DNA from 4 places in the Enterobacter cancerogenus genome. Region 3 is predicted to be linked to each of the others. Evidence: predicted binding sites of a transcription regulator. Region 3 holds the regulator's gene; each other region holds the start of a gene.
What was found. Region 3 encodes PurR, which represses purine synthesis genes. Its sites were predicted from a motif close to CANGCAAACGTTTGCNTG; they were not measured.
Positions count from the first base shown of each region.

Region 1: a site for PurR is predicted at 1,131-1,148, ahead of carA (glutamine-hydrolyzing carbamoyl-phosphate synthase small subunit). Genes of this name have one in related genera too.
Region 2: a site for PurR is predicted at 1,025-1,042, ahead of pyrD (quinone-dependent dihydroorotate dehydrogenase). Genes of this name have one in related genera too.
Region 4: a site for PurR is predicted at 1,179-1,196, ahead of purM (phosphoribosylformylglycinamidine cyclo-ligase). Genes of this name have one in related genera too.

Region 1 covers NZ_CP077290.1:1,920,279-1,922,483, forward strand. The annotation lists gene carA (glutamine-hydrolyzing carbamoyl-phosphate synthase small subunit) at 1-912, opposite strand, end outside; gene dapB (4-hydroxy-tetrahydrodipicolinate reductase) at 1,367-2,188, opposite strand.
Region 2 covers NZ_CP077290.1:954,122-956,326, forward strand. The annotation lists gene pyrD (quinone-dependent dihydroorotate dehydrogenase) at 1-929, opposite strand, end outside; gene ssuE (NADPH-dependent FMN reductase) at 1,179-1,751, shown strand; gene I6L58_RS04530 (sulfonate ABC transporter substrate-binding protein) at 1,744-2,205, shown strand, end outside.
Region 3 covers NZ_CP077290.1:626,964-629,168, reverse strand. The annotation lists gene punR (DNA-binding transcriptional activator PunR) at 1-494, shown strand, start outside; gene purR (HTH-type transcriptional repressor PurR) at 511-1,536, opposite strand; gene cydH (cytochrome bd-I oxidase subunit CydH) at 1,834-1,923, shown strand; gene I6L58_RS02890 (MFS transporter) at 2,089-2,205, shown strand, end outside.
Region 4 covers NZ_CP077290.1:4,072,777-4,074,981, reverse strand. The annotation lists gene I6L58_RS19210 (6-phospho-beta-glucosidase) at 1-990, opposite strand, end outside; gene purM (phosphoribosylformylglycinamidine cyclo-ligase) at 1,257-2,205, shown strand, end outside.

The DNA.
Region 1 (2,205 bases), 1.3 Mb from region 3:
CGTGTCGTTATCAATGTCTTTCACCGGGTGGTTGCCCCCGTGGTGGCCGAACTTCATCTTGACGGTGTTCGCCCCGCTCGCCAGCGCCAGCAGCTGATGGCCGAGACAGATGCCGAAGACCGGAATGTCGGTTTCAAGGAAGGCTTTGATGGCGTCGATAGCGTAGTCGCACGGTGCCGGGTCGCCCGGGCCGTTGGAAAGGAAGATACCGTCCGGGTTCATCTTCAGCACCTCTTCGGCGGAGGTTTTCGCCGGGACGACCGTCAGGCGGCAGCCGCGGTCCACCAGCATGCGCAGGATGTTGCGCTTGGCACCGAAATCATACGCGACAACGTGGAATGGCAGCTCGCTCTCCTGTTTCGCTTCCGGCAGGTCGCCTTCCAGTGTCCAGCTCCCCTGGGTCCAGCTATAGGCTTCTGCGGTCGTCACTTCTTTCGCCAGGTCCATGCCGTTCAGGCCTGGGAAGGCTTTTGCTTTTTCCAGCGCCAGCGCCGCATCGAGGTTATCCCCTGCGATGATACAGCCGTTCTGTGCGCCCTTCTCGCGCAGCAGGCGCGTTAATTTACGGGTATCGATATCAGCAATCGCCACGATGTTATGGCGCTTCAGGTAAGACGAGAGGTCTTCAGTGTTGCGGAAGTTGCTGGCAATCAGCGGCAGGTCACGAATGACCAGACCTTGCGCATGTACCTGAGAGGATTCTTCGTCAGCCGCATTGGTGCCGACATTGCCGATATGAGGATAAGTAAGAGTAACGATTTGGCGAGAATAGGAAGGATCAGTGAGGATTTCTTGATAACCGGTCATTGAAGTATTGAAAACGACTTCCCCAACCGCCGAACCCGTTGCCCCTATGGCCCGACCGATAAACTGGGTTCCGTCTTCCAGAACCAATAGCGCTGACTTAATCAAAACACCCTCCAGAGAATATTCACTCACTTTATTTGCATATTAATTCATAACCACGTTATGAAGCAATGCAAATGTGTTGCCAGCGGATTTTTGGCAAACGGCGGCATTCTGGGGATTTGGTGGCTAAAAGTCAACTTAAAACGGATATTTTACTTAGTCTTTTGCAGGCCTGGTGGCTGAAATGCAGAGTAAGCGGCGAAAAGATCAGGCAAATCACTGTAGGAAACGCTTGCGGGAGGCGTTAAATTGAAATGAGCGCTCAACGCGATAAAAAAGTGGACCAAATGGTCAAAATTTACAATTCAATAACGAATAAACGAAGGTAAACGCATTCTTTTATGGATTAAGCATATTAAAATCCACCAAACAGGTAAAATAAAAGGGCAATAAAATATTGCCCTATGCAATCAATAAGTTACGACTACAATAACCACATCACGAAGGGTAATAATGCTTACAAATTGTTAAGATCCAGCACATCACGCATATCAAAAAGACCCTTATCCTTTTCTTTTAACCACAATGCGGATCGAACGGCACCGTTGGCAAAGGTCATGCGGCTTGAGGCTTTGTGAGTAATTTCAACGCGCTCGCCAATATCGGCGAAGATCGCCGTATGTTCACCGACGATATCCCCCGCACGGACGGTAGCGAAACCAATCGTGCCCGGTACGCGTTCACCTGTGTGGCCTTCACGCGCATAGACCGCGCAATCCTTCAGATCTTTATCCAGCGCCTGGGCAATCACTTCGCCCATCGCCAGCGCGGTGCCGGACGGGGCATCGACTTTGTAACGGTGGTGCGCTTCAACGATCTCAATGTCGGTATAGTCGCCCATCACTTTTGCCGCCTTCTCAAGCAGCTTCAGCATGACGTTTACGCCCACGCTAAAATTCGCCGCAAAGACAATCGCAATATCGCGCGAGGCATCCTGAATAGCCTGTTTACCGGCATCGTCAAAACCGGTGGTACCAATGACCATTCCTTTGCCGTGCTTACGGCAGAACGCCAGATGGTTCAGCGTGCCTTCCGGGCGCGTGAAATCAATGAAGACGTCAAAGTCATCTTTTACTGCCTCAAGGCTGCTCTGCACGGTGACGCCCGTCTTCCCTGCCCCCGCCAGCTCACCCGCGTCGGTTCCCAACAGCGACGAGCCTTCACGTTCCAGCGCCGCGCCAAGCGCCACGCCATCCAACTGAAGTGCCGCCTGAATAAGCTGGCGACCCATACGTCCACCCGCGCCCGCTATAGCGACACGGATCTGTGCATCATGCATAGTTATTCTCTTACGTT
Region 2 (2,205 bases), 330 kb from region 3:
GCCGCCATCTTCTCGCGCGCCGCAATAACCGAGTCGATACCGCCCACGCCAATAATCGGCAGCTGACCTTTTAATTCAGCAGACAATGCCCGAATAATTTCAGTGCTTTTTAATTGTACTGGACGTCCGCTTAACCCACCCGCTTCGTTACAGTTTTTCATTCCCTGAACCAGAGAACGATCGAGGGTGGTATTGGTCGCAATGACGCCATCAATATTATGGCGCACTAAACTGTCGGCGACCTGGATCAATTCTTCAACTGAAAGATCGGGTGCGATCTTCACCGCCACCGGCACATATTTATGGTGGATCGCCTGGAGTGCATTTTGTTTATTTTTTATCGCGCTAAGCAGATCGTCCAGCGCTTCACCATATTGCAGTGAACGCAGGCCCGGCGTATTGGGTGAGGAGATATTGACCGCAATATATCCGGCATAGGCATAGATTTTTTCCATACAAATCAGATAGTCATCTTTACCCTGCTCGACCGGCGTGTCTTTATTTTTGCCAATATTGATGCCTAGTACGCCGTCGAAATGGGCTTTTTTCACGTTCTCGACCAGATGATCAACGCCGTGGTTATTAAAGCCCATACGGTTGATTAGCCCTTCGGCTTCAACCAGGCGGAACAGGCGCGGCTTATCGTTACCCGGTTGCGGACGCGGAGTCACCGTACCGATTTCAATGGCGCCAAAGCCCATCGCGCCCAGGGCATCGATGCACTCGCCATTTTTATCCAGGCCAGCAGCCAGGCCCAGCGGGTTCTTAAAGGTCAGCCCCATGCATTGCACAGGTTTTTCCGGCACGTTTTGACGCACCAGAGCGGCCAGCGGCGTTCCGGTGATACGGCGTAATTGCTGGAATGTAAATTCATGAGCGCGCTCAGGATCGAGCTGGAAAAGGGCTTTACGAACGAAGGGGTAGTACATGAACTCTCCTGGATTCCCGGTGTGCAAACCGGGAGGGGATTATCAGCGATCCGGCCCGGAAAGGGAATTGACCTGTGGCAAAAAAAGCGGGTTAAAACGCAATCGTTTACTTCGCCGTTCGTTTCTTATGCAGTTTCCGGCAGTTTAATTGCGGATAAATCATTTAGTGGAATAAGCCTGCGATGTCACACTCCTGAAAATTGTTATGAATGTTAGATAAAAGCAAACAATTAGTTATAAGGAGCAAGCATGCGCGTCATCACCCTGGCCGGAAGTCCACGATTCCCTTCTCGTTCCAGCGCCCTGCTGGAGTACGCCCGCGACAGGCTCAGCGCCCTGGACGTGGAGGTGTGCCACTGGAACCTGCATAACTTTGAACCCGAAGATCTGCTTTATGCCCGTTTCGACAGCCCGGCGCTGATGGCCCTGACCGAGCAACTCAAGGACGCAGACGGATTGATCGTCGCGACGCCGATATATAAAGCCTCTTTTGCCGGCGGGCTGAAAACCCTGCTCGACCTGCTGCCCGAACGTGCGCTGGACGGCAAAGTGGTGCTGCCGCTGGCGACAGGGGGAACGGTCGCCCATCTGCTGGCCGTCGATTATGCCCTGAAGCCGGTGCTGAACGCCCTGAAGGCCCAGGAGATCCTGCACGGCGTATTCGCCGACGATTCTCAGGTCATCGATTATCAGCATAAACCGCAGTTCACGCCGAACCTGCAGACCCGCCTCGATAGCGCCCTCGAAACCTTCTGGCAGGCTTTGCACCGCCGTGATGTGCAGGTACCCGCGTGGACATCTCAAGGAGTGGCCCATGCGTAAAATGTTGACCCGTCTCGCCCTGGCAGGCGTGCTGACCGTTTCCTCTCTGAGCCATGCGGCTGAGACGGCGCCGGAAAGCCTGCGTATCGGCTATCAAAAAGGCAGCGTCAGCATGGTGCTGGCAAAAAGTCACCAGCTGCTGGAAAAACGCTACCCGGATACGCACTTTTCGTGGGTGGAGTTTCCGGCCGGTCCGCAGATGCTGGAGGCGCTTAACGTCGGCAGTATCGATCTTGGCAGCACCGGCGATATCCCGCCGATCTTTGCTCAGGCGGCTGGGGCCGATCTGGTGTACGTGGGTGTTGAACCTGCCAAGCCTAAGGCCGAAGTGATCCTGGTGCCGGAAAATAGCGACATAAAACGCGTCGCCGACCTCAAAGGACATAAGGTCGCTTTCCAGAAAGGTTCCAGCTCGCACAACCTGCTGTTGCGTGCGTTGCAGGAGGCTGGACTT
Region 3 (2,205 bases):
GCAGGGTTGAGATGGCTATCGGCGCGACGCAGGCTATTCCCGTTGGGGGACGTTACGCTTTTCGGGATATGGGCATGCTGAGCTGGACCTGCGTGGTCGCCCGCCATCATCCTCTGGCCGCGCTGGAAGGGCCGCTGAGTGACGACACGCTGCGCAACTGGCCGTCGCTGGTGCTGGAAGATACCTCGCGTTCGTTGCCCAAACGCATCACCTGGCTGCTGGACAACCAGCGGCGCGTGGTGGCACCTGACTGGGAGTCGTCTGCCACCTGCCTGACGGCGGGCCTGTGCGTGGCGATGGTGCCCGTCCACTTTGCACGTCCGAGGATCGACAGCGGAGAATGGGTTGCCCTGCAGCTGGAAAACCCGTTCCCGGATGCAGCCTGTTGCCTCACCTGGCAGCAGAACGACGTATCGCCTGCCATGGCCTGGCTGCTGGATTATCTGGGAGACAGCGAAACGCTGAACCGGGAGTGGCTACGGGCGCCAGCGTAGCTGGCCCCGTTAACCATTAGCGACGGTAGTCGCGGAAAGGGCCATCCGCAACGGAACGGCGCTCAACAAGACGCGGGTGGACTTCAATAGACTGCGATTCTTCACGCTTGTTAACGATCCTGTCCATCAGCATGTTGAAAGCGGTTTCGCCCAGCGAATCTTTCGGCTGGTGGATGGTGGTCAGCGCCGGGGTGAAGAAACGGGCGTTACGCACGTTGTCATACCCGATCACGGAAATGTCCTGCGGCACGCGCAGACCCAGTTCATCCGCCGCACAGAGCGCACCCATTGCCATAATATCGCCCCCGCAGAAGACGGCGGTCGGGCGAGGCTGCTGGGAGACGATCTGCTGCATGGCGCGATAGCCCGATTCTGGCTCGAAGTCGCCCTGCACAATCCAGTTTTCCGGCACGGTGATCAGTGCTTCTTCCATCGCTTTCATAAAGCCAGCCAGACGCCCTGCGCCGGTGTTGCGCTCAAGCGGGCCGGGAATAACTCCAATCTCGCGATGCCCGCGTTCTACCAGATAACGACCCGCCATATAGCCGCCTTCAAAAGCGTTATCAATCACGGAGTCGGTGAAATCGGCGCGCGCTTCGCCCCAGTCCATCACCACCATCGGGATGTGACGGTACTCTTCCAGCATGGAAAGCACCGATTCCGGGTATTCTGAACACATCACCAGCAGGCCGTCGACGCGCTTTTGCGCCATCATTGAAAGATAGGCACGCTGTTTTTCAATGTTGTTCCAGGCGTTGCCCAGAATCAGGGTATAGCCTTTCTGAAAGCAGTTTTTTTCGACCGCTTCGATAATTTCTGCGAAATAGGCCGCTTCGCTACTGGTCGCCAGCAAACCGATCGATTTGGTGTGATTCACTTTGAGGCTACGCGCTACCGCACTCGGGGAGTAGTGCAGCTCTTTGATCGCCGCCCAGACGGCATTGCGCGTCTCTTCAGCAACAAAGCGAGTTTTGTTAATAACATGTGATACGGTTGTAGTGGAAACGTTTGCGCGTTTTGCTACGTCTTTTATTGTTGCCATTAAATGTCACTCCAGACCATATCCTAAGCTCCTGATAATCATGAAGGTAAACGTTTGCCTTCTCTCACCCTTATTACGCAATCTTGAATTGCGACACGCCGGGAAAACGACACAGGACGTCAGGAGGGGGTCAATGGCCGGTACGCTAATAAATTTAGCGTGGAATTTTGTCCTATCTTGATGAAAAGGGGAAGAGCAAAAGTGGATATCAGGTTAAAACCAGGAAGATTTTTGACCTGAACTGTGTAAAAATGAGCAAGCTCACTTTTCGTGGGGTGATTAAAAGGAGAAAAATTGATGAGTTCCGATCTGAAGTTTTCGCTGGTTACCACCGTTATTGTGCTGGCATTGATTGTGGCCGGTGGTTTAACGGCTGCGCTGCACTGATTCACGCGGAGGGAGAGGCGTCTCCCTCCACATCCTCGCCTGATTGTTACCCCTCTGGCAAAAATCTTTTGCCAAAATGTAAACTTCTCATTTTTTGTGATTGATGTCATGCTTTTGGCTTCATTGTTCTGTGTCACGACGCGACACGGCATCCGGAGTTAACGCATGAAAATCAATTTCCCCTTGCTGGCCCTGGCGATTGGCGCTTTTGGGATTGGCACCACTGAATTCTCCCCGATGGGCTTGCTGCCCGTTATCGCGCGGGGCGTAGACGTCTCAATA
Region 4 (2,205 bases), 1.4 Mb from region 3:
GTCGTAATCCAGCTGTGGGTTGTCTGCCGTCGCCTTGGTCGCGAAGGACATGTAATAGCTGAAACCGATGTAATCCACGCAGCCCTGTTTGAGCGCGATGTTGTCTTCCTCAGTGATATCCAGCGCGAAGCCACGACGTGCAAAATAGTTGAGCAGGTGCTGCGGATACGCGCCGCGCACATGCACATCGGTGAACCAGTAACGACGATGCATGGCATTCATCGCCATCATCATGTCGTCCGGCGCGCAGGTCAGCGGATAGATCGGGCACATCGCAATCATGCAGCCGATGTGCAGCGACGGGTTAATCTCGCGCCCGGCTTTCACCGCCAGGGCACTCGCCACCAGCTCGTAGTGGGCGGCCTGGAACATGACCGGCTCGCGGTCTTCGCCCGGCTCATACTTCAGCCCGGAGTTGGTAAACGGCGCAAAATCCTCGTGGAAGTTTGCCTGGTTGTTGATCTCGTTAAAGGTCATCCAGTACTTCACTTTATGCTGATAACGCTCGAAAACGACCTTCGCGAAGCGGACAAAGAAGTCGATCAGCTTACGGTTGCGCCAGCCGCCGTATTCGGTGACCAGGTGGAAAGGCATCTCGAAGTGAGAAAGGGTGATAACCGGTTCGATACCGTACTTCAGGCACTCGTCGAACAGGTCGTCGTAGAATTTCAGGCCCGCCTCGTTTGGCTCCAGCTCGTCCCCTTTCGGGAAGATGCGCGTCCAGGCGATAGAGGTACGGAAGCATTTAAATCCCATCTCGGCAAAGAGTTTGATGTCTTCTTTATAGCGATGGTAGAAATCGATGGCTTCATGGTTAGGGTAGTTCTTCCCCTGCAGGACGCCGTTGGTGATTTCACGCGGGACACCGTGCGCGCCTGCGGTCATGACGTCAGCGACGCTAACCCCTTTACCGCCCTCTTTCCAGCCGCCCTCAAGCTGGTGTGCCGCCACGGCCCCACCCCACAGAAAACCTTCTTTAAATCCTGGCATTCTCTTTCCCTCATTCTGCGTTATCTTCTGCAAAAACAATTACAGAAACCGGTTTCACTCTGATGATGTGCAAAGGGATAACGGGTTGCAAGCAGTTAACCGAAACCGGTTTCATTTTCGTGAACAGAGTCAAGTTTGACGCTGCTGGCGGGCCGCAGGGAAAAAAAGATCCTCGCGCCGAGAATAGGCTCGCAAACGTTTGCCTGGACTGTTAGAATTGCGCCGATTTTTCTTACTAGCTATGCAATCGCGTGGGGACTTGAGCCGTGACCAACAAAACTTCTCTCAGCTACAAAGATGCCGGTGTTGATATTGACGCAGGTAATGCGCTGGTTGACCGAATCAAAGGTGTGGTGAAAAAAACCCGCCGCCCTGAAGTGATGGGTGGACTGGGTGGATTCGGCGCACTGTGCGCGCTGCCGCAAAAATATCGTGAACCTGTTCTGGTCTCGGGTACGGATGGCGTGGGCACAAAACTGCGCCTGGCGATGGATCTTAAGCGTCACGACACGATCGGTATCGATCTGGTGGCGATGTGCGTTAACGACCTGGTGGTACAGGGCGCAGAGCCGCTGTTCTTCCTCGACTACTATGCCACCGGCAAGCTGGACGTAGATACCGCAGCCAGCGTAATTAACGGGATTGCCGAAGGCTGCCTGCAGTCAGGCTGCGCGCTGGTAGGTGGCGAAACCGCCGAAATGCCAGGGATGTATCACGGCGAAGATTATGACGTCGCAGGCTTCTGCGTCGGCGTGGTAGAAAAATCAGAAATCATCGACGGCAGCAAAGTGGCTGACGGCGATGTGCTGGTGGCGCTGGCCTCCAGCGGCCCGCACTCTAACGGCTACTCCCTGGTGCGTAAAATCCTCGAAGTGAGCGGTTGTGACCCGCTGACCACCGAGGTTGACGGCAAACCGCTGGCCGATCACCTGCTGGCTCCGACCCGCATCTACGTGAAAAACGTGCTGGAACTTATTGAGAACGTAGACGTTCACGCCATCGCCCACCTGACCGGCGGCGGTTTCTGGGAAAACATTCCGCGCGTGCTGCCGGATAATACCCAGGCGGTGATCGACGAATCCTCCTGGCAGTGGCCGTCCGTGTTTAACTGGCTGAAGACCGCAGGCAACGTCAGTTCTCATGAAATGTACCGCACCTTTAACTGCGGCGTAGGGATGGTTATCGCCCTGCCTGCAAGCGAAGCGGATAACGCGG